Regions from separate parts of the Trichocoleus sp. DQ-A1 genome, predicted to be linked through region 1. Evidence: riboswitches for the same ligand, from Rfam matches in the RefSeq annotation. Region 1 holds a riboswitch; the other holds the start of a gene.
The links. A riboswitch is a leader RNA that binds a small molecule or an ion and turns the genes downstream of it on or off. The one in region 1 is predicted to bind cobalamin.

Region 1 (12,242 bases):
TTCTGATTGACGGAATACTTTACTGTGGTTGATATAGACTGCTAATGTTTAAAAATAAAGCGATTGTTTTTTAGCATTTTATTCAGTTGATTTAAGGATGATAATTTATAGCCTTACCTTAAAATAGGATAAGATAAGGCTTATCCAAAAAGATTTTTTTGTCGCAGGAGTTGGATGAAAATAGAAAAGTTTATGAAGATAGCCCTGGAAGAAGCAAAGCTAGGAGATGCTCCCTACGGTGCAGTAATTGTTAAAGATAATCAAGTAATTATTAAAGCGCACAATACTGTGGAAACGGATAATGACCCAACTGCCCATGCAGAACTTAACGCGATTCGTTGTTTAACAAAAGAAATGAAAAATCCTTCTTTAGAAGGTTATACCTTGTACACAACTTGCGAACCGTGCCCAATGTGTACAACAGCTTGTATATGGGCAGGGATATCTGAAATTATATTTGGAGCTTCCATTCAAGACTTAATTGAGGCTGGTGTTCCCCAGCTTGACTTATCTAGCGAAGAAATTATTAAAAAAGGGTCTAAGAGAATAAAAGTGACCAAAGGAATTCTCAAAGAAGAAGCTCTACAATTATTCAATCATTCATGCGGCTAGGTTTATTGGGTAAAGGCAGCTTAGCGGAGGTGTGAAAATTCTTGTGACACGCTTACCCACTGATGATACCCCTTAAAAAGGGGACTTTGAGTGGTTCGGTTCCTTCCTCTTTAAGCTTCCCTAAGGCAGGGTGGTTTCATTTATTAAAAGAAAATTATGTAGCGTTGATTTTGGTTGGCGGTAGGGGCTTTTTGATTGCCATGCCCCTACAAAATGTCGCAATGCCTCGATATTTTCTAAGGGTTGTATGAAACCACCCTGCTTTTTAAACTTCCTTAGGGGGAGCGGATACTCTCGGATATTAGGAGGGACATCCTCTTCCGCAGGATTTCGTTAACGTGCCACTTCAGCGGCAATTAAAGGTAAAACTTCCGGTTTTCTAAACCTTAATTCAGCTCATTTAGAAAGCATATCAATTGGCAAACCCTCTTCTGTCCTTGCGAAGGTAACAGAAGAGGGTTCGCTGTGGAAAATAAAGAAAAATTAAATGGGGTGGTTCCGTCTAGGAGGAAGCGTTTCCGAAGAACCGATATTTCTTTTAAAGTCAATTCGTATTTTCCCTGAAATAAAGATGTAAAAATTATTAAATTCACCATTTTATTAATTTGACTTTATTATAACTTTATTTAAATAAACGTATTCTGGTTTTAGTGAGCAAAGCATCTACAAAATAACAAGTCATGAAAAAGCTTTTGATGTTGGTAGCGATCGCGCTGTTTGTTCCATTCTTTGCCCAGCGCTCCGAAGCCGCCACGATGCTTAAGGTGTCGCAAGAATCTAAACCCGGCTTGGGTGACTTTGATAGTAATATTTTGGGGTTGGTTGAAGCTTTCAGTACAATCAAAACAGCAGCCAATTACTACCAGTATAGCAAAGGTTATAATTCATCTTTTAATAATCCAGCTCTGACTTTAACGGCTAAGCAATCTCACCTTTTTTTTGTAGATGCTATTGATGGGCTGTCACTGTTCATCGTTCATTCTAAGCCGGGTAATCCAACAGGTGGAGCAGCTAAAATGAGCTTTAACTTGTTGGGAGATACGGCGGAATTAAAAATTGTAGACGATTTAGGTGAGGCAACTGCAAATTCTACTGGCCCCCTCTTTACTTCAAATCAGGGTTGGGGAGCTTGTTGCACTGATGGTTTAGCCATTGGTTCGCTTGACAGCAATTGGGAAATGTTGGTGCAATTCACTGCGCCGCCTAGAGAGTTGAACAGATGGCAAGTGTATTCTTCATCAACCTCGGCAAATATTTCACTCTCGATGCAAACAGGGCGTCGAGTAAAATTAAATGTTGCACCCGTATCTACACCTGAGCCTTCAAGCATGACTTCCTTAGTTTTTGCCGGGTTAGCACTGGCGGTACGTCGTCGCACTCAGGGCAGTATTTTGTAATGGATAATTTGTATTTTTTATCAGACTTCTATGTATGGGGTTAGCTTTATACAGTCAGCAATTGTTTGAATTGATAGGGTTGTATAAGCTACAAAAAATGGGAGAATCCCGCTTTTGTAAAAAAGCCACAAACGGTCAATCAATTCTAGAGTTGCTCGATCGATCGCCAAACTTGCGAATGATACTCGATAAAGTGGGGAAAATTTTCCTTCAGTTTTGATGGGGCATCAAAAACTGGCATCTGGAGAGTCTTGGGAATACCCCCTCCCCCTGGATTTTGAGCTGCGACCGGATCGGCTAAGATATCAAGGCACACGTAAAGGGTAACAACGTGGGGAAACGCCGGTGCAAATCCGGGGCTGTGCGGCAGCTGTAAACGAGGTGACTCTCGGAAGCCAGAATGCCTACTTAGTACTACCTTCATACAGTCTAACTTCCTGCCTTGCACGGGAAAGGAGCAATCAAATTGATGCCTAGTATAAATTCAACCGATCTGATGGGACTGCAATCCCCTACTCCCCAGTCGATTCAATTGCCGCCGCTACCTTTGCGTCGTCCGTTGTTGATGGTTGGTCATGGCACCAAAGATGAGGATGGACGGCAGAGTCTTCTAGATTTTGCCGATGCGTATCAAGCGTTAGACCCGTCGCGTCCTGTTTTACCTTGTTTTCTAGAACTCACTACCCCCACGATACAGGAGGGGGTGGATCGCTGTGTAGAAGAGGGTTACACGGAACTCTCTGTATTGCCGATTTTGCTATTTGCAGCTCGACACAATAAGTTTGATGTTACGAATGAGTTAGACCGGGCAAGGGTTAGACATCCCCAGGTGAAGTTTTACTATGGGCGTCATTTTGGGATTACGCCAGGGATTTTGGATTTGTGGCGATCGCGTCTTTCGGAATTAGACCAACCCCAGTACAATCGCTCAGAAACGGTTCTGCTCTTTGTCGGTCGGGGTTCCAGCGATCCTGATGCGAACAGCGATGTTTATAAGCTTGCCCGGATTCTGTGGGAAGGTAGCGGCTACGCCACCGTTGAAACTTGCTTTATCGGCATTACCCATCCTCGCCTAGAAGAAGGGTTCCGCCGTGCTAGACTCTACGAGCCAAAACGCATTATCGTCCTGCCGTACTTCCTATTTACCGGAGTCTTAGTTAAAAAGATTTTCGACATCACGGCGCAACAACAGGAGCAATACCCGGATATTTCCATGACTTGCCTACCAGAAATGGGCATTCACCCTCAGTTGTTGTCTGTATTAAGAGAACGAGAAATTGAGACGCAGTTGGGGCAAGTGCAAATGAATTGCGAAATGTGCAAATTCAGGATAGCAGCCAATAGCAACAGTAACGGGCACACTCCCGCCCACGATCATTCTCATCATGGGCATGGACATGGGCATGGGCATGGGCACGGGCATGGTCACGATCATGCTCACCCTGTTGAAGATCCATACAGAAATGTAGAGCAATATCACCAAAAGATTTGGCAAGCGCCTTGAATATTTGATAAGTAGTCATTAGTCAGTTGTTATTAGTCATTGGTGTCACTCGCAAAGAACTTAGAACTAATGACTACTGACACCCAACTACTTCATTACCTAAAAACTGATGTCTAAAGAATTTGTAATTGGTGAGCGAGTCCGTGTGGTAACGTTGCCGCCTTACGTTAAAACAGCGGAACCGATGCCGATGCTGCGTCCTCCTGATGTGATTCAGCTTGGGGAAGAGGGGGTCGTTGTTGACCGGCGTCCAGGGGGATATTGGAGCGTCCGCTTTGCCAGAGGAGTTTTTTTGCTGGATAGCCAGTTTATAGAGTCTGTGCAGGCGATCGCTGATACCGAATCAGCGACAGAGGCAACTGATGTGCGATCGCACAATGTACTACCGGAGCAAAAATATATCGTTGATCCCAGCTGAGTCAGAGGCGATCGCGTGTCTTCAAAACGAGGCGTTCGCCTAGCGCTGACCTGTCAGTTCGCACCTCAACAATCGCTAACCCCGATTAAATTACTTCCGCTTTTTCTGGTTTTTCTTGCGTGACTCCTTGGACATCTTTTTTTTAGACTTGGCTTTGGGATCGCTCTTGCCAGGGCGAAAGCCTTTTGCTTCCTGAGAAATTGATGAACCCGTGAAGCCAGAATCGCTGACCCCCTTTCTTTGAAAGCTCTGGTTAAATTCTTTCTTCGGTAATTCTTCAGGCGACTTCAAGCCCAATCCCACCTGCACATCATCCCAGTCTCCTACCAAGAAACGATCCACGGTATCAGCAGCAAAGACACGCTCTATCAGCGGCGCGGACTCTACCGCCTTCAGATCGACCAGGGAACCTATGAGAAAGCTATTCAATTCTGAGCCGTTTTCTGCAAACGATTCCAGTTGATGGGTGAGAATCGCAACACACTCAGGACGAGCCTCAGGATGATCGATTGCAATGTCTTCCAGACAGTTAAGAGCCGTTGTGCGGGGGAATATCGCCTGAGAGGTATCCGCTAGATAAGCCGCCAGAGCCGGAATCGCGGCTTGCCCGATCATGCTATAGACTAATGGCAGTTCTTCGGCAATCCATTCCCAATAGTTGCTTTCCTCTTTCTCAAACAAGCCCATGAGCGGCTCAATGCCAGCCTCAGCGCGGAGTTGGCCCAATGCTCTCCAGGCATGAATGGGTGCCCAGGATTCGAGCGTGTCTTCATCATCCCGGTATAACTCGTTGTCTGTTGCCATGCGGATCAAGTTAGGAATGTCCGTGGGGGCAATACCGAGTTCCAGATAGTCAGGCCAATTGTCAAAGTCCATCTCGGCGCAATTGCCATAGGTGAGCAGCTGGTTTACTGGTGGTGGATAACTCTCTATGCTCATCTCAACCCCTTTGTTTTCATCTCGATTGCTTCTCCCTAGATTCACTTGAGCTTTGGCACCCTCAAGTCCTCATCTCTATCACGATACCGAGGATGAATCAATATAGATAATTAGTCGCGGGATAGCGAAGCAACGTTACTCTCAAGCGTGCTTCGCCTTCATTAATTCACCGCTCCTAGGTGAAAAAGTGAGTTGGGAGGGGAAGATCCCCGGTGCGATCGCCCTCTTGTATTCTTTTCTCTGGCTTCTTCGCAGTTGGTTTAGTTCCTGTGCCTTTTTAGGGTGCGGATGATTGCCTCGCGCTAACTTCTCGAACTAAACGGTCTAGTGCAAGTTGCATCTGGGTACAAACTTTTTCATAGCAAGCATTCACATAAGCGCGATCGCTCGCTGCTGCACGACCATAGCGTTCAAACACAATCGGGGCAAGGACACGAGTATGAATTTGCACTGGCAGCGGAAAATTCGGGATCGGGCCAATTGCCACTCCCCAAGGCAACCCTAAATAAAGTGGAAATACACCCGTTTCAGCATCTAACTTCCAGGGAAAGCCCCATTCATGCAGTTGTCGCACTTGCTGGTAGAAATCTGCTAGAACAATCAGCGTCTCGTGGGCACCATGAGAAATAATCGGTACAATTGGCGCTTCTTCCCGCAGTGCCAGTTTGATAAATCCCTTACGCCCTGCTAGATGAATTTGATAACGCTGGTTGTAAGGACGAAACATATCTTCAGCCCCGCCAGGATAGACGAGTACCGCAGCATCCCGCTGGAGGGCAGCGATCGCTACTTTCGGATGCGCGATCAGCGCCCCTACCTGGGCAGCTGGCACCGCGAAGATAGGAGTTTTCCAAGCAGACGGATGCATGAGTCCATAAGCTAAGCGTTCGTAGCCAAACCGGCGGAACCAGTCATACAAAAACATCGAAGTATCGGGCGAAGCCAAACCTCCATTATGGGAACCGACAACCAGCACCTTCCCTTCGGGGGGCATATGATGCCAGCCATCCGTTTGAACCCGAAAATAGTGGCGGTAGAACCATTCCCATACCGGCATCCAAGCTTTAATCACATCGGGATTTCGCTCTTCTAGCGACCAACCATCAAACTGATGACCGGCGGTTTTGCCGTCACTGCCTCTGCTACCCGTAGAAACATTAATATTGTCAAACAATGGTTCTTAACCACCCGAAACTCATAAATTGCGTTCTTTAGGATAATCTGCTGCCGAGTCTATTGGCAAACATTTTCCCTTTTTCTAGCGATCGTTTCCCAATCTTTTTCGGTTAAGGCTCGATCCCCAAACCCTGATTAACAAAAGGGGCAAATTTCCTCCCTTTTAAGGGGCTAGGGAAGGGATTTCTAAGGAGCGAACACCACTAAGGGGACGTATTGCATTACTTGCGCTCTCAGTTTACCTATCTTGCCCTCATTTCTACCTTTTGTGTTGTTTGCGCCTGGAGTGGTTCATTTCTTTTCTGGAATTACCAAGTCTGCAATTAAAGGTCGGTGGTCTGAACCAACATTCGGCCCAGTGCGAATATTCTTGACTTTAATTTCTGGACTGATTAAACAATGATCGATAGGAATGGATAAAGCAAAAGAGAAAGGTGGGAGAGTTTGAGAATAAGAAGCTTTCATAGGCCAACTCGGTAGAATTCCAAATCCTTTCTGGGCATTATGCAGCCCAGTTTTATTGATAAATCTTTTGTAATAAGGAGACCACATAGTTATATTTAAATCCCCAACCATTACAACTGGGGTTTTCAATTTTTGTATATATTGGCTGATTTTGTCTAGCTGTTGATTCCGAGAATGAAAGAAGGTAGGTTTGACGGGCGGTAGCGGATGAGTGGCAATCAGGGAAATCAATTGTCCGTTCATCGTAAAGTTGCCAACAATACTATTATTTTTATCTGTCCCAAAAAGATTGATAGAAGCGTTGGTGAGAGGCTGCTTACTATAAACGGCGATACCTAGATTATAAGGATTAGGTTTTTTAATGGAGTAGGGAAGAATATCAAGAAGAGAATCTAATTGTTTTATCCAAGCGTCGTTAACTTCTAAAAAGACAGCAATTTCTGGTTTTTCTTTTCTAACGACAGATAATATTTTTGAATAGCTTTTATTTTGCGTATTCAGATTTGAGCTTAAAATTCGGATAGATTCAATATTATTTCCCGGTTTTGGCGATAGAGAAATATACCAAGGGAGTATCTCTGCCAAAAGTAGAGAAATACAAAATAGGCTAATCAAGATTAAGAGTTTTTTGCGAGTCAGTAAGAGTAAGGCAAATAACACTAACCCTACAATAAGATATTGCAGTTTAAAGTGAGAAAGCTGTTCTAAAAAGATATTCCAGCCAACTAAGCTAAGCAAAGAAAGCAGCGTTATCCCCAAAATCCCCAAGAATAATAAATAGGGAATTACCTTGATGAAGAGATGGTTGTGGGAATTTTTATTCAGCGATCGCATACACAGTGTTACCAGCGCCTCCCTTGAGCGTACCAGGTTGAACGCGGGTGGGGCTAGAGCTGTCTCATCTACATAGACAACTCTATTTTTGCGGAAGATGGGGCCAAATGAGCGCGATCGCTAACCGGAGTGACTCCCCCACCATTGAAAAACGCACCGTTTCATCCGCCGTCTTCTCCCACTGCAACAACTGCTTTTGGAACGTCTGGTCTTGCTTTGCTCGCTTTACCAGCGCCTGACTAATCATTGTCTTTTGGATTTCTTCGGTCGAGATCCCCTCGTTCTTCAGGAAATTCAACAACCGCTGCACGCTTTCGACCAACTGCTCTGGCGCTTGGGAGAGGATAATCAGTTGGATCTGTTTCACCACCTCTTGATAAATCCGCAGCCGATAATCGGGTGGAGGCGACGGAAGTAACGGTGGCGGTGGCGGTGGCGGTACCTTCAGCGTTACAGGTGGATTTTCTGGGCGAACCTTGATTTCCAGCAGATCCAAGATCGCTTGTCGCTTAGACTCCACCAACTGGAGCATCTCCGGGTAGATCTGCAAAACTCGTTGAGACAGAGTTTTCGCATTCACAAAATGACTCGACGCCAGTTTTAACAGATACTGCTCCTCCTGGGGTTGGTAAGACTTAATACTGAGTTGCAAGTCAGGAGAATCGAGTTGCACCTGAGCCAAAGTAAACACCAGCGCTTCCCAATTCGGAGCTTCTTTCAAAAAAACTTCTATGGTAGTGGCACCCTCCGCACCCTCCGCGTCCCCGGTGCTATCGTCCTTGCCAAATTCCCCCGGCTCAAAATCCCGACCGATTGGAAAGCGCTCAGTCGGTTTTTTAGTCGCGTAATTAAACCGGGTAAAAACATAACGGCACTCCACCTTAGAAAGATCGACATCCTCAAGATGCCAGTTGCTGATGCAACAGCCGGTCAGTTGCGCTTGGTCGAGATTGGTGCGAATCAGATGACTTTCTAGAAGATAGGCGTCGCCCAAATTTGCCTCGGACATCGTGCAGTCGCCCAGGTATGCCCCGCTCAAATCAGCTTTCCGCAGATCCGCCCCGCGTAAATTTGCCTCGCTCAAGTCGGCACGTAACAAATACACATCCTGCAAGATCGCTCGCAGTAAATAAGCTTTTCGCAAACTGGCTTTGAGTAAATACGCTCCCGTTAAATTTACCCGACTCAAGTCAGCACTATTGAGAATCGCCTCGCTCAAATCGGCACCGATGAGAATTGACCGATGCAAGTCTGCCTCAGTCAAATTTGCCGCCCGCAAGTAGGCGGAACTGAGGTCGGCTTCCGTCAAGTTGGTGCCGACTAAAATTGCATCTCGTAAATTCGCAGCTTCTAGATGCGCTTCCCGAAGATTTGCACTGCTGAGGTTTGCGCCAACCAAGCTAGCGCGACGGAGATTTGCCTCCATCAACTCGGCTTCGATTAACTGAGTGCCGTTGAGTTTGGCATTTTCGAGATTGATTTGATCCAGCTTCGCCCTACGCAAGTCAGCACCGCTCAAGTCGGCTTCTTGAAGCACCGCCCAGTTGAGGTCGGCGTCTTGGAGAGTGGCTAAACGCAAGTCCACTTTCACCATCCGAGCGCGACTCAAAATTGCCTGGTTAAGATTGGCACCTGTGAGGTTGACACTCCGCATATCGGCTTGGCGCAGACAAGCACCAATCAGCTTGGATTGGTTCAGAGAAGCCCAACTGAGGTTGGCACCGCTCAAGTTCGCTCCGGTTAAGTTTATATCGCGGAGATTGACCCCGCCGAGGCTGGCTCCACTGAGGTCTACATAGGAAAAATCGCGTTCTCCTTGTCGGTACCGATCGAGGAAGTTATGTATTTGCACACCCTTGAAGGATAAAAATTATTAAATTTTAAAAATAAAAAATTTAAAAGGCAAAATTTTTAGGGATTTCCTTCTTTATTTTGCCTTTTAAATGAGTAAAACTTGGCTCTTTTATGGTACCCAGCGCGGATGAAATCCAGCGAAAGGCAGCGCCTCTGGTTGGATCTGGGCTTGGGGTTGTGCAGCTTCTGGCTGGCTCAGGGGAAGCAGCCAAAGGCGACTGGTCGCGATCGCTTGTCCTTCACTGGTTCTCAAACTGTCTGCCGCGGTTGCCGTCTCGTTGGTCACAACTTGGTCGAACAGCAGCGCTAACCCATCCGGTGCCAGACTCATCTGAATATCCCGCTGGGTGGGCAGGAGCAACAGCGGCTCGATCGCCTTTGCATCCAGAATTCCTTTCTCTGTCTGGAGGTCAATTTCCGCAATGTAAGGCTGTTCTTGGTACTCTTCGCCTGGCAGTAACTGAGTCAGCAGGCAGTAGAGCGTTTCCTTATAAGGAGCAAACTGACAGTTGAGTATTGAGCCATTTGTTCGCAGCAGTTCTTTCTGTGCGCCTTGGTTGGTGACTAAAAAGAGCGATCGCGTGTAATCTGTATTAAATTTCACCATCGCTGCTGCCGAGCCATCTCTGGCAAAATCCAGCGCCATCCCAAACTTGGGCAGAAAATCTAGCGGTTTGGCTCCTGGTGTCAGCGGCAGAATCGCGATGCCCTCTCCCTGAGCGCTTGCCACCGAGGCACTATCCGGCGCAATCAAAAAATCCCCGCCCGGTTGGTTATTCAGCGGTTGCGGCGGTGCATTCGGTCGGACTACCCACAAGCCAAATTCGGCTGGATTTTGGCTGTTCACCCGCTGAACAACAATCGTTTGCCCATCCGCCGCTAAGTCAAATTTGAGATTCTGGTAGTTTTTATTATCTAAAACCAGATTCATTCTGCCTGGGGGATCGAGATCCTTTTCAGATTTTCCTTTGGTTTTGTAATGGAGTCCGGTACTGACGGTGTACAGTTGTTGCGCCAATACACCGGGTTGGTTATTCGTCGCGTCGGTGGCAGAAAACAAAACCTTGTCACCATCTGGATACACCTTAAAGTCCATCACTACGAGGTCTTTAGGCGTCAGAACGGTTTTTTTGTTTTGGGTGAGGTTGTAGAGGATTAACTGTCCCTGTTCTTCTTTCTCAACGCCCAGGTAGATAAAAGCGCGATCGCGGGTGCGAAACTGACTCGTAAACGGCTGAATTGCCCTTCCTGTTTTTCCTTGAGTCCCCAAGCGCTCTCGCGCCCCCTGTAATTCCACTTTATAGTCAGTGTCATAGGATGCTGGGGAAGTGAGGGTATAAGACATCTTCCGCCCCGCCCAACTGAATTTACCCCCCAAAGGTGGAGCGATTCGCAGATTTGCTTCCACGCTGCTGTGTTCCATCGGGCGGCTAAAGGTGAGGATAAAGGAAGTATCCTCAACACCTATTTTTTCTCCCTGCCAGTTGAAATCCCGCACGCGAGGCCCGGTGACTAAAAAACAGTTCGTGCCGCAGGCATCGCCACCCCACACGACTAGCCCAATCACCACGCTTAGCACCAGCATTAGCGCTAGCGCTAGACGGTCAACAGGTTGCCCCCATTTTCGATTTTCGATTTTTGATTTTCGATTTATCACTGCCTTCGTCCTCGCCAATCTAAAATCTAAAATCGTCTAATAATCATACGGGTTCTTCGGTGCTTCTATTTTTTTGAGGGAGTTTGCCTTGATGGTGAGTTGGCGTTTGTTTTCTAGAGTTTCAGTGATCATCTCACCTTCAACTTCTAACCAAGTATCAGGGGCATAAGCTGTCCGGTTTTCAGTGAGTTTCACTGGCAGTCCCACGGGATAAGCATCTGCGGCACAGCAGGTAATCACAAATTGCGAAATTAACAGATATTGCTCAGAGAGTTTTGGTGGATGGACAACAAATCCCTTTACTTTAACTTTTTGACCCGTGTAGGTATCGGGTTCTGGATTGAAGTTGAGCGTCCGCACCCAGTCCATGAGCGATCGCTCTTCCGGTCTTGTTGAAGAGCGAAATGATTGGGGTTGCACTCGTGTCAAGGTCAAAGAATCGGTAATTCCCCGATCGAGCGCTGTGCTTGAGTTAAAGGCGCGGGGGGCAACCAATAAACCAGCGATTGCCGTCAACAGTAACAATACACTGCTCCAACCAGGAGGAAATAGGGTGATGTGCTGAAGAACTGCCACCGACCGCTTTTCCTTCCGGTTATTTAATATTTTCCCAATCAGTTGCATGGCGCTCAATGCCGCCATAATTAACAAGCAGATGGCAGTGACAACAACATATTTAAAGTAATCTTTGTGAATCAGCAGGTATAACTGACCCGTGAACCAATATTTCAGGAGCAAGGCTCCCCAAGCCGTTAGTGCTAGGACATCCAAGCCGGGAATTATAAATTTTTGAGAAATAATTTTTGGTTGATTGGTCATTGGTAAGGGTACGAATCGCTAATTTAAGACGGGTTGATTGTGAATCGTTCTAGGAATCTGTTTTCCCTGAGCCAATTGCAACTCACCACTCATCTTAGAAAAAGTACGTATACAGGAGAGTCATTATAAAAGTCAGCTGAGCTGCAAGACCAAATAGGTAAAACACAGCTCTGGGTTTGAAAATGGATAACATCAAACCGATGCCTTTGAGGTCAATCATGGGGCCAAATACCAGAAAGGCTAACAAGGAGCCGCTGGTAAATGTTGTGGCAAAGGAAAGGGCAAAAAAGGAATCGACCGTTGAACAAATGGACACGAGAGCCGCTAATCCCATCATCGCAAGGATGGAGGTGATTGGTCCCTGACCCAAGCTGAGGATCAGTTCGCGGGGAGCGAGTACCTGAATCGCCGCTGCGATCGCGCTTCCCAAAATTAACACGCCTCCCAATTCCCGCAGCTCTTGCACTGTATTATCAAGGAACATCCGCAGCTTGAAAGGCAGGGGTTTTGACGTAATCGATTGACCCATCATCCCACCGCCGGAGACGCCAACGGCGCTCATTATCG
Region 2 (12,242 bases), on a different contig from region 1:
ATCCCAAGCGTGATGGCCCAGATAAACGCCTTTGAGCGCCAACTGGTGGATGATGGAAATGCGATCGCTAAATTCTGGATTCATCTCAGCCGCAAAGAATTAAAGCACCGGCTAAAAGAATATGCCAAAGATCCCTTAGACTCTTGGCGAGTGCGTCCAGAAGACTGGAAACAAGAGAAACACTACGGCAAATATGTAGATTATGCCGAAGAAATGCTCGTCCAAACCAGCACTGGCTCCGCCCCCTGGACATTAGTTGAGGGCAACTGCCAACGCTGGGCGCAGGTCAAAGTCCTCACCCAATTCGCTGCCACTCTTACAGAAGCCCTCGACCGACTTCACATTCGGACGCCTATCACCCCTGTACCCCCTCAAAAACACCTCAACCCAGCAGAGCCGGATCTCTTAGCGCAAGTCGATCTCAATCTTGCTCTCTCCAGGGATGAGTACAAAAAGCAGTTACGCGATGCCCAAGTAGAACTGCTGAAGCTTCAGATGAAGATTCACAAACATCAAGTGCCCGTCTTGGTGCTGTTTGAAGGTTGGGATGCGGCTGGGAAAGGAGGAGCCATCAAACGCTTAACCGATGTCCTCGACCCCCGCAGTTATGCCGTTCATCCCTTCGCAGCACCTACGGATGAAGAGAAAGCGCATCACTACCTCTGGCGGTTCTGGCGGTGGTTGCCAACAGCAGGGACAATTGGCATTGATGACCGCAGCTGGTACGGGCGAGTGTTAGTAGAGCGTGTTGAAGGTTTTGCCACAGAACTGGAATGGCGCAGAGCCTACCAGGAAATCAATGAGTTTGAGAGCCAACTGACGAATGCAGGCTACGTTTTGGTCAAGTTCTGGCTGCATATTAGTCCTGAAGAACAGTATCAGCGATTCATATCGCGTCAGAATGACCCCTTTAAAGAATACAAACTCACCGCCGAAGATTGGCGAAATCGGGACAATTGGGCTTTCTATGAAGTGGCAGTCAATCAAGCAATTCAGCGGACGAACACTCCTAACGCTCCCTGGACAATTGTTGCTGCGAATGATAAATACTATGCCCGTGTTAAGGTAATTCAAACCGTAACCGAGGCGATTCGGGCAAAATTGAAACGTCAATAAGAGGCAATCGGTAATCGCTGGTGAATAGTCGTTACCAATTACCCATTACCAATTACCCATTACCAATTACCTACTATGTTTTTACTACTAACGCGGGTTCTGCTGTGGCTGCTGATTGGCACCTTAGTCTACTTTTTGTTAGTGCGATGGATTCCCAAACAATATCTCGCTTGGTTGGGCGGGCTGCTGTTGTTTGTCATCATGGTGATGGCGTTTTACAACCCCAATGAAAGGTTGGTATCGAGTGCCTGGAACATTCTTTCGTTTCCGCTCAAACCGTTGGGGTTGTCGATTATGCTTTTGTTGTTCGCCATCGGCGGAGTGAAAAAGAATGCGCTAACAGGCGTAGCTTGGAACCAACTTAGGATAGCCTTCTTCGTTTTGTTGTTGTCTAGTTTGCCAATCGTTGCCTACTGGCTGGCTCAGCAAGCGGAAGTGGAGGCGATTCAACTGGAGCAACGACGCCAACTGATTTGTCAAACTCAATGTCCGGCTGATATTACGCCAACCGGCTCTCAAATTGTGGGGGCGATTGTGGTGCTGGGGCGAGGGACGACACAACCAAATCTTCCCTACCGGACACAGATTCAATTAACTGATACAGGCGATCGCATTCTATACTCTGCTCAGCTGTATCAAGAACAGCTACGGAGCGGTAATGACCCCTTAGTGATTGTCAGTGCAGGACCTAGAGCGGAGCTGACAGGAAATCAAGATAGTGTTAACGAGGCTAACGATGTCGCGGCGCTACTGGTCAGGATGGGTGTACCCCGCAATCGAATTGTGATTGAACCGCGTGGGGTTGATCTCCGCACCAGTGCGGTCAGAGTTGAGGAAATCTTGAGGCAGCGCGGTATTCGATCGCGCCGGATTATTCTCGTTGCCTCCGGCTTAAATATTCGCCGTGCCAACCTTACGTTTGCCAATTTGGGCGTCACGGTCATTCCCAGAGCTACAGATTTCTTTACCTTTCAAAGTGGGGCAACGCCTGCCCGACGCATCACCGTCACGGATTTTGTTCCCACCGTGGAAGCGCTAGTCACGACAACGCGAGTGGTAGAAGAATATCTCACTTTCATCTACTACTTCTTACGCGGCTGGTTGACACCCCTCGTTTTATAGAAGCAGCACGAGCGCCAATTCGTCTACGATGGTTTGGGATTGGATGTTAGGCGAAAGCTTCTTGCAGGTTGCAAGAAAGTTTTTTGTCTGTTGCCTTTTCTCAGTTTTTAATCCTCAGTCCTCACAGAATGGCTCACTCTCGGCTGCAAAAATTGGGTGCTTATCTGCGTCCCCACTGGCGACAGGCTACCTTAGGCGTTATCGCGCTGTTTGTTGTGAATGCAGTGGGCGTTTATATCCCTTTGCTGATTCGAGATAGCGTTGACGAACTCCGCCAAGCGTTCGACTTCGCTCAAATCTGGAAGTATGTAGCGCTAATCCTGATTCTGGCTTCGGCAATGTGGGTAGTGCGGATGGCTTCGCGCATCTTGCTGTTTGGAGTCGGGCGACAAGTAGAATTTGACCTGAAACAAAAGATTTTTCAGCATCTACTCACTCTGGAACCGTCTTATTTTGCAAGCAACACTGCTGGAGATTTGATTAACCGGGCGACTAGCGATGTGGATAATATCCGGCGTCTGCTGGGATTTGCCGTGTTAAGTTTGGCGAATACAGTCTTTGCCTACGGACTGACATTGCCGGTGATGCTATCGATTAATTTGAAGCTGAGTCTGCTGGCGATCGCAGTCTATCCGTTTATGCTGATCGCTGTGCAGCTATTTAGCGATCGCCTACGGAACGAACAGCTGGTGTTGCAAGAGGAACTCTCTAGCATCAGCGAGTTGATTCAAGAGGATATGAGCGGGATTGGTCTGATCAAAATCTACGCTCAGGAGGAGAACGAACGCCGCGCCTTCTCCCGGTTAAATAATCGCCTGTTGCAAGCCAATATCCAATTAGCAAAGACCAGAAATGTCTTGTTTCCAATCATTCAAGGCATGGCTTTTATCAGCTTACTGATATTGCTATGGGTTGGAGCGCGATCAATTGTGGCAGGTGCGATCACAATTGGCGATTTTCTGGCATTAATTCTCTATACTGAACGATTAGTTTTCCCCACCGCTTTACTGGGTTTTACGATTACTGCCTACCAACGAGGTGAGGTGAGTATCGACCGCATTGAGTCAATTCTGATGGCAGAAGCCAAAATTAAAGATTCTCCGAATGCACTCGCATTACCCGTTGAAAAAGTAAGCGGTAAATTAACAGCCCGTCAACTCAGTTATACGTTTCCGGGAGCCGAAACTCCCGCGCTTAAGAATGTTAGCTTTACGATTGAACCAGGGGAAACCGTGGCGATTGTCGGACCAATTGGCTCCGGAAAATCGACACTTGCCAATGCCTTGCCGCGATTAGTGGATATTCCAAGCGATAGTTTGTTCGTAGATGGCAATGATATTACGCAGATCAAATTGCCCGATTTGCGCGGAGCGATCGCTTATGTCCCTCAAGACAGTTTTCTGTTCAGCACTACCATCAAAAACAACATTCGCTACGGCAATCCTCTGAGCGAACAGACAGAGATTATTAATGCTGCCAAGCAAGCGCAAATTCACCCGGAAATTCTCAATTTTCCCCAGCAATACGAAACCGTTGTGGGTGAGCGCGGCATTACCCTCTCAGGGGGACAGCGACAACGGACGGCTCTCGCCCGTGCTTTGCTGATGGATTCCCCGATTCTGATTTTGGATGATGCTCTCTCCAGCGTTGATAATCAAACTGCCACAGCCATTTTGAATAATCTTTCGGAAGGCATCCAGCGCAAAACGGTTATTTTTATCTCTCACCAATTGTCTGCGGCTGCAACTGCCGATCGCATTTTTGTGATGGATCGAGGTCAAATTGTGCAGTCTGGGACTCATGCCGAACTTTTGCAACAACCTGGACTTTACCGTTCGCTTTGGAACCAGCACGAGCTAAAGGAAATCCTCAGCTAATTTTAGTGGCACTCAAGTAGCGATCGCTATTTGAGTTTCTTGAGGTAATGCAATTTGATTCGTCGGGTTGGATGGTACTTCGGAAACCCTGGGTGTAAAGAACATTAAAGCCGAACCCAGCAGACAATTAACGCACATTTTTCCGATTCCTCCTCAAATAAAGCGGCTCTTGGAGTCATCTGTTTGAGGTTCATTTTACCCATACTTTTTAAAATGCCAGCACTGAAGTGATATGATTGCCCTACTCAATCGGTTCTGGTGGGGAGCAGCCACCAGAGGTAACGGGGAAAGTTCGGTGTAAAACCGTCGCTGTCCCGCAGCTGTAATGAGATCCGTCGTTTTGGTCTCTCAGCCAGAATACCCGCCAAGAGAAATTGATTTGCGAAATCTGCGAGGTACAGAATATGTCTAAAGATAGACGCTTTGCTTTCTTAAATCTGATGCAAAGCCGAACAGTAATTGTATTTTTGGTTTTAATTAGCACTTTCCTATGCGCCCAGCAGGCGATCGCTCACCATCCAATGGGTGGCAAGCCGCCGTCTAATTTATTTGAAGGGTTCTTTTCAGGGCTAGCCCACCCCTTAATTGGACTGGATCATTTTGCGTTCGTGGTGGCGATTGGTTTACTGGCGGTTGGGCAAGTGCGGGGCGCGTTCATCCCAGCCGGGTTTGTATTGGCAGCACTGGCGGGAACTGGGATTCATTTACTCAATCTAGATTTACCGGCAGCTGAGATAGCGATCGCAGGTTCCGTAATTGTTTTTGGGGCGCTGCTGCTAACGCCAAACAAACCAAACTGGATGGTTCTTCTGGCGCTGGGAGCGCTTGCTGGTTTATTTCACGGCTATGCTTATGGCGAGGCAATCGTTGGTGCTGGTATGACGCCGCTTGTTGCTTACCTTCTGGGTTTCACTTTCATTCAATATGGCGTTGCCTTGGTTGCCATGCTGCTTGGCAATGCAGTGAGCCGGAAATCTGCCACTCAACCGTTACCCTGGCAGCGATTCGCCGGTTTGGCTATCTGCTCGATTGGAGTGGTTTTCTTGAGTAATTCCGTCCTCGGTTAATGATAATCTCGCGCAAAGGTGCAAAGACGCTAACAAAAACTTTGCGTCTTTGCGCGAAATTTGAAAGGAAATTATCCTGATTGTGCAACACCAAAATTTAAGTGTGAAACGGCACGGTTACTAGCGGCAGAAACCCTAGTAGTATCCAATGCCAAAGCCATAAGCTGGGTGAAGCTGACTCCTCTGATGGTGCCAGAAGCGCTTCGATTCTCTCCTCTAAACGATTTCGAGGGGTCATGGCACTGAACGCTGCACAGAAACTTTCAGACTGTACTGGCGAGACACTCACCACCAATAGCAGAGATTCTGCTAACAACAAGGGATCTACCTGTTGCGCCGCCCATCGATCCGCACGAAGTTCCCGCAATAGTAAAAGTTCTTGCCACAAAGCTTCTGTATTCGGCAACCAAGCGGTTATCTGGCGCACCCAGCCAAGCCAGAAAAACCAAAACGTATCCCGATAATAGTAATGCGCTTGTTCGTGGGCGAGAACTGCTTCTAGATGATCTCGATCGAGGGTTTCTAACAATCCCTGACTGACGACTAATTCAGGCTGCCAGAAACCAATTTGGGCGCTAAATAGAACGCTGGCATTGAGAAGGCGACCCAATTTACCTTCAAGCTCAATTTGGGGATAAGTGCGTGTCTGTTGTACCGAACGCCATCCTTCATGTGCCAGCTTTAGACATAAAATTCCGGCAACGCCTAAAAATCCCCAGGCGAAGGAGTAACTGAACCATCCGGCTTGCAGTCCTCCCATTTTTCCGTCTGCACCCATGCAAATAACTGCGATCGCTGTCACGATCAATAGCAGCGGCGGAAACAAAAATAACCCAAAGGATCGTTGCCAGCGTTGCGTCCAAGTTCCCGATGGCTCTAACCCTGTGCATCTCAGACACCACGCCAATCCTAACGCCGTCAGAATCATCGCTAGATGCATGATTTTCCCTCCTCTCTCGCTTTGCGTGCGGATTGAAGACGAAGCGCGATCGCTTCTATTTGCTCTACGCTAGCGCTATCTAGGCTATCTGCAAAGGCGGCGACGACATCTGGGTTCCCCACTGCCAAAAACTGGTGTAACTGTTCGTGAGCTTTAATGACTTGCGCTTCTTCCCGCGATACCAAAGGTTGCCAGCAAAAGCTTCGTTCTTGTTTATCGCAAGCTAGCCAACCTTTTTGGGTCAGGCGACGCAGCACCGTAGTTACAGAAGTATAAGCTAACTCCCGGTCTGGGTCAGCCAGAATGCGATCGTGTACATCCTTAACGGTGGCAGAGCCGAGTTCCCAGACGATATTTAAAATCTCCGCTTCCAAAGGGCCAAGGGAAAGTTGTTTGGGACGGTAGTTAGGTAGAGGAACCATACATCTGAACTTTGTGCCTTGTGCAATCTCTGAATAAGCTTACACTCCAAACTTGCACTCTTGTTCAAGTTTGACAGCTTGTCTTTTGACGGCAACAACGACTCAACTCAAAATAATGGGGTTGCATCCCAATCAGAGCCAAATCTGCTGACATTGAGCCTGCGTAGGCAGGCTTTGTTTGTGTAGCCACAGACTTACAGCCTGTGAGCAATTGGCTACTAAATGACGGGTGTTACGCAGTGCTTTCTCAACATCTATGTTCTCAACGTCTATGTTATGAGTCGCCTTTCCCGCAAGATTGTCATCTTCAGCATTATCTTCAGCATTGTAATGGCACTGCTGAATTCGCCGTCGATGGCTCAAGCTCAGCCATTACAAATCACGCTAACGGCGAGTACCGATACAGATCAAATGAGCGCTGAGGACTTCTTCAAGCGCGGAGTTTACGAGGTATTGAGCGGAGATTACCCTGAAGCGATCGCTGATTTAAACCAAGCAATTCGGCTCAATCCCGATAATGCTCAAGCTTACACGAATCAAGGTCTTGCCCGCGCTGCCCTCGGAGATACGCAAGGAGCGATCGCTGACTTTAGCCAAGCAATTGAGATCGACCCCAGCCTCGCTTTAGCTTACTATAATCGGGGTTTTGTCCGCTCCCAACTACAAGATTATCCGGGAGCAATAGAAGACTTTAGCCAAGCGATTGAACTCAATCCTCAGGATGGCGATGCCTATCACTGTCGCTGTCTCATTCACTACACGTTGGGAGATAAGCAGGGAGTGAGAGCAGATTTTGAGAAAGCCACCGATCTCTATCTACAACAAGGGAAACGACAACAATATCAAAGTTTACTACAAGAAATTAAAGAGCTTCATTCGTCAAGTCATTTTCTGTTTTCTTAATCATTTGTTACCTTGAATCATCCATGCGATCGCTAAAGCTCGAAGCAATTAGCTAAAACGATTATTAACTAAAACTTTATTGGAAAAAATATATGAATAAACAATTATTGTTCAATAGTTTTTTGATGGCGAACGTTGTAGCAGTATTCATTGCCCCTCCAGTTCTGGCGGAAGTTACACAAGTCACTAGCATTCGTTTAATTCCCACAAGTAGCGGCATTCAGGTAATTTTAGAAACTACGGGTGGTAAGCTTTCTCAAATTTTGACATCCAGCAGTAACGATATCTTTATCGCTAACATCATCAATGCTCAGTTGAGCTTACCCGAAGGGAGTCGTTTCTATCAAAACAACCCTACTGATGCAATCACTGCTGTATCTGTTACTCCTTTGGATTCTAATAGTATTCAGGTAGTCATAATTGGAAAGGCTGGGATTCCGCCCGGAGAAGTTAATCAAAGTGATTCCGCGCTTATTTTCAACATAGATAATACTACTGATTCCATAGCATCTGAGCCTGATAGCGAGGCTGATGAAACGCCTGAAGCAGTTGAATCAAGTGAGTTGACAACTGAGCCAGAAGTTCAAGTAGGAACAAATGAAGAAATTCAATTAGTCGTAACGGCGAAGAGAGAAAATTTCCCGGAAACGTCTACGCCCGTCTATACAATTAATCAAGAAGAAATTCAAAAGCAAGGCGCTAATAGTGCAGCGGAAGTCTTGAGAGGACTCCCTGGATTTGCCATTAATGATGCCGGTTTCGGGGCAGATATTCATACTGGCACTTACTACCGGGGACATTCGATTAATCAGTCTGTTTTTCTCCTCAATGGCAGACCTATCAACACGAATATTAATACTTATCATGGTGCTACCGACCTTAATAGTATTCCAGTAGAAGCAATTGAACAAGTGGAATTATCTAGCGGCACCAGTTCTACTTTATATGGTTCGGAAGCTTTTGGAGGAGTTGTTAATATCATCACCAAACAAGGGCAAGAAGTTCCTAAACTCAATGCTTCAGTTGAATATGGCTCTTTTAATCAGTCCAACTATCGGATTAGCTACGGGGGTTCTGCGGAAAATCTAAGATTTAATCTCGGCTATGAAGAGTACGAAGCAGATAATCGTTATGCTGTCCCTAAAGGTGCAGCGAATCGGAATTCCGAAGGTCTTCTATTTAACGGAGATACCGCAACTAGCAACTACTTTGGCGGGATATCGCTAGATTTGAATTCAAGAAACACTCTTAGTTTAGATGCTTCTAAAATTAGCAGTCGTCGGGGATTACTTTATTTCGGGTTTCCTCTGCAAAGAGACAGATTAGACCACGATGCTTTTAATATTGGGTTATCTTGGAAGGCTTTGCTAGGAGAAGGGGAAGATTCTGTTCTGAGAACGACACTTTCTTACAATCAGGATTACTTTAATACTTATGGCCCGACTCAAAATATCTTCTACCGGACTGGTACTCTGAATTCCCAAGCTCTCAATGCTAGGGTAGAGCATCAATGGCAAACATCTCCTCGAAATACTCTAACTTGGGGCTTCGATGTACAAAATAGCTACTTAAATGGGAATGTTTTAAGTACAGTCCCTAATCAGCTTACCCTGAACGAAAGTGAAAACAGAGATAGGTTTCATACAGCAATATTTGCTTTAAATACTTGGAAAATAAGCAACTCATTACAGGCAGATTTTGGTCTGCGACAAAATTTTAATAGTGACTTTGGGAGCTATTTGAATCCCAGTGTCGGGGGACGGTGGGCTGTTACTCCAACGGTGGCTGTGCGGGGCAGTTGGGCTTCGGTTCAGCGCAATCCTGGATTAGATCAATTGTATGTTTTTGATACGGTTCATAACTGGTTGCCGAACCCGGATCTAAATCCAGAAACCGGCTCTTCTTGGACGGCTGGAGTCGATATCCAGTTTTTAGAAAATTTGGCAGGACAGTTTACCTATTTCGGCAGCCGTTTAGATAATCGCCTCGGAGTTATATCAGGTCGTTGGGCGAATATTGGTCTAGTTAATACAAATGGGTTGGAGGCAGCATTACGGTGGCAAATGACTCCGCAATGGTCAACTTTTCTTAACTATACTTATACAGATGCGCGAATTGAGACCGGCTTAGAGAAAGGATTACAGCTAGGTTTAATTCCTTACTCAGTAGGACAATTCGGGATTGGTTATGCGAGTGGAGGATGGCAATTGAATCTATATGCAAGTTACCACGGCGGGGCACGGAGAGCTTTCTTTAATAATCCTGGCGAGAGTAACAAAGATTTTTCCCCGTCCTTTTTAAATTTAGATTTAAGCGGTCGGATTCCGATTACTAAGAATTTTGGGATTACAGTGAATTTAGAAAATTTAGCTGATGTAAGGTACGAGAAAGCAAATCGAATCTATCACCCCGGTTTAACTTTACGAGTTGGCTTACAGTCCAATTTTTAAAAATTTTGGATAGGTATTGGATAGGGTAAGAGTAGAATTTTACTGCTTTTTGTCAGAGCGATCGCTTAACGCAATCCTGTCATCATCCCGAAATTACCTCCTTGAGATAGAGGTATTTATGCCGCTAGACAGGTGTAATTTTTGATGAAAGCGCAACTTTCTACCGAAATTGATTGAATTATGGCTCTTTATCGTCGAAATTTCCTGTTTCTGCTAGGTGGCACTGCTGGAGCAGCCGTCATTGGGGCTTTCCCCGCAGCTTGTGCAGCTCAAACAACTCCAAAAAGTGAAAACCAGCAAGCACAGCAGCAGACACCGCAAGCACAACAGCAGGGGCAAACGGCAAATACTTTTACACTGCCGCCTTTACCTTATGCCTACAATGCTCTGGAACCCCATATTGATGAGGCGACGATGCGGTTTCACCATGATAAACACCATGCCGCCTACGTCAAAAATCTGAATGAAGCCGTGAATAAATACTCGCAACTCAAAGGCAAGAGTCCTGAAGAATTGCTTCGTGACATCAATAGCGTGCCAGAAGATATTCGTACTACAGTACGCAATAACGGCGGCGGTCACGTAAATCATACGATGTTTTGGGAAATCATGGCACCCAATGCTGGTGGAGCGCCGACGGGAAGAATTGCCGAAGCGATTAATCAAAGCTTTGGCAGTTTTGATGCTTTCAAAAAGCAATTTAATGAAGCCGGTAGCAAGCGTTTTGGCAGCGGCTGGGCTTGGCTGGTTCGCGGCAAGGATGGTAAGTTGCAAGTGATGAGTACGGCGAATCAAGATAGTCCGTTGATGGAAGGAATGTATCCGATTATGGGCAATGATGTCTGGGAACACGCTTACTATTTGAAATACCAAAATAAGCGTGCTGATTATTTAGATGCTTGGTGGAACGTCGTTAATTGGAATGCAGTAAACCAGCGATTTGAGAAAGCATCAGCTTAGTTGAATGCCGCTGATTTCAGCCCTAAACTAAAGTTTGGGCTAATAGCTTAAACCCGTTTAAACGGGTTTAAAGGCTGACCAGTAAGTTAAAGCTTACTTCAGCTTTAATCCGGAAATTTATTTGCAAACTCTTTGTGTTAATGCCATCCCGGCCTAGCCTAGTTGCTCGAAGCCTTAGTTAGCAGGCTCAATTGAGGCTGTGAAGCGCGAGGTGGCTCTCGCAGTGCTAGATGGACTTCGTTTGTCTCGCCGGATTCCCGCCTCTGGGCAATTTGCTCTCATCGGGATGCTCCCGAGCCTGGGAACCCAATGCCTCTACAGCGCTATTTTTGTAGCTTAATGATAATAATTGACAATAACTCTTTTTGCAGCTATATTCAAAGGTTGTCAATTACGTTACTAAAAGTTGATAACACAGGCTATAGAAGATGGCTTCAAAGAAAAGCAACCCTTTGTACAGGTAGTGGGTGGAGAATTTGTTTGTGGTAACTTAACAAACGGTTCTTAGCTACCTAGTTAAAAAACATTGTCAATATAAGATTTTATTGAGGAGTAACCTGGTGAAGCGTCGAAAGTTTGTGTTTTTAATGGGACTGGCAACTGCGAGCGGTGGGTTAGCGATCGCCTGCTCTGACAACCAGAGTGCCACGACTCCCAATGCAACCTCCCCAACCAGCAGCCCTGCCAGTACGACTGCCGCCAGTCCATCTGCCAGCCCAGTTGCCGCCACCGGCCCATTGGAAAAAGAACTGGTGGTCTACTCAGGACGGGACGAGAAACTGGTTGGCGACCTGATTAAACAGTTTGAAAAGGAAACTGGGGCGAAAGTACAAGTCCGCTATGGCGACACCGCTGAGTTAGCAGCAGCCATTCTGGAAGAAGGTAAAAATAGTCCGGCTGACGTTTTCTTTGCTCAAGATGCCGGGGCACTCGGAGCAATGCAAAAGGCAGGTAGGGCATCGCAGTTGCCAACTTCACTGCTCGATCGGGTAGAAAGCCGCTACCGCTCACCGGATGGGAAGTGGGTTGGAATTACGGGTCGAGTGCGGACAGTAGACTACAACACCAAGTTAGTTAAGGCAGCAGATTTACCAGAATCTATCACTGGCTTTACCGATCCAAAGTGGAAAGGAAAAATTGGTTGGGCACCTACGAATGGCTCCTTCCAGTCCTTTGTCACCGCTTTGCGCGTCTCGCAAGGGGATGAGAAAGCTAAGCAATGGCTAGAAGGCATTAAAGCCAACAATCCCAAAACTTACCCCAAAAATGCGGCAATTGTAGAAGCGCTATCCCGTGGGGAAATTGCGGTCGGATTTGTCAATCACTATTACTTAGAAAAGTTCAAGCAAGAAAATCCCCAAGCTCCGGTGGATCATCACTTTACC

Region 2: linked by a shared signal. The riboswitch ahead of NDI33_RS14515 (HupE/UreJ family protein) and the one ahead of NDI33_RS20475 (sirohydrochlorin chelatase) in region 1 are both predicted to bind cobalamin.

Annotation. Positions count from the first base shown of each region.
Region 1 covers NZ_JAMPKE010000026.1:36,435-48,676, reverse strand. The annotation lists gene NDI33_RS20485 (nucleoside deaminase) at 175-612, shown strand; gene NDI33_RS20480 (hypothetical protein) at 1,293-2,009, shown strand; cobalamin riboswitch at 2,301-2,436, shown strand; gene NDI33_RS20475 (sirohydrochlorin chelatase) at 2,479-3,513, shown strand; gene sipA (regulatory protein SipA) at 3,623-3,931, shown strand; gene NDI33_RS20465 (hypothetical protein) at 4,022-4,870, opposite strand; gene NDI33_RS20460 (lysophospholipid acyltransferase family protein) at 5,148-6,032, opposite strand; gene NDI33_RS20455 (endonuclease/exonuclease/phosphatase family protein) at 6,338-7,345, opposite strand; gene NDI33_RS20450 (pentapeptide repeat-containing protein) at 7,428-9,197, opposite strand; gene NDI33_RS20445 (hypothetical protein) at 9,309-10,784, opposite strand; gene NDI33_RS20440 (TIGR03943 family protein) at 10,893-11,675, opposite strand; gene NDI33_RS20435 (permease) at 11,770-12,242, opposite strand, start outside.
Region 2 covers NZ_JAMPKE010000013.1:46,412-58,653, forward strand. The annotation lists gene pap (polyphosphate:AMP phosphotransferase) at 1-1,116, shown strand, start outside; gene NDI33_RS14505 (YdcF family protein) at 1,192-2,238, shown strand; gene NDI33_RS14510 (ABC transporter ATP-binding protein) at 2,367-4,115, shown strand; cobalamin riboswitch at 4,349-4,499, shown strand; gene NDI33_RS14515 (HupE/UreJ family protein) at 4,520-5,182, shown strand; gene NDI33_RS14520 (M56 family metallopeptidase) at 5,280-6,122, opposite strand; gene NDI33_RS14525 (BlaI/MecI/CopY family transcriptional regulator) at 6,113-6,544, opposite strand; gene NDI33_RS14530 (tetratricopeptide repeat protein) at 6,767-7,447, shown strand; gene NDI33_RS14535 (TonB-dependent receptor) at 7,540-9,897, shown strand; gene NDI33_RS14540 (superoxide dismutase) at 10,078-10,857, shown strand; gene NDI33_RS14545 (extracellular solute-binding protein) at 11,418-12,242, shown strand, end outside.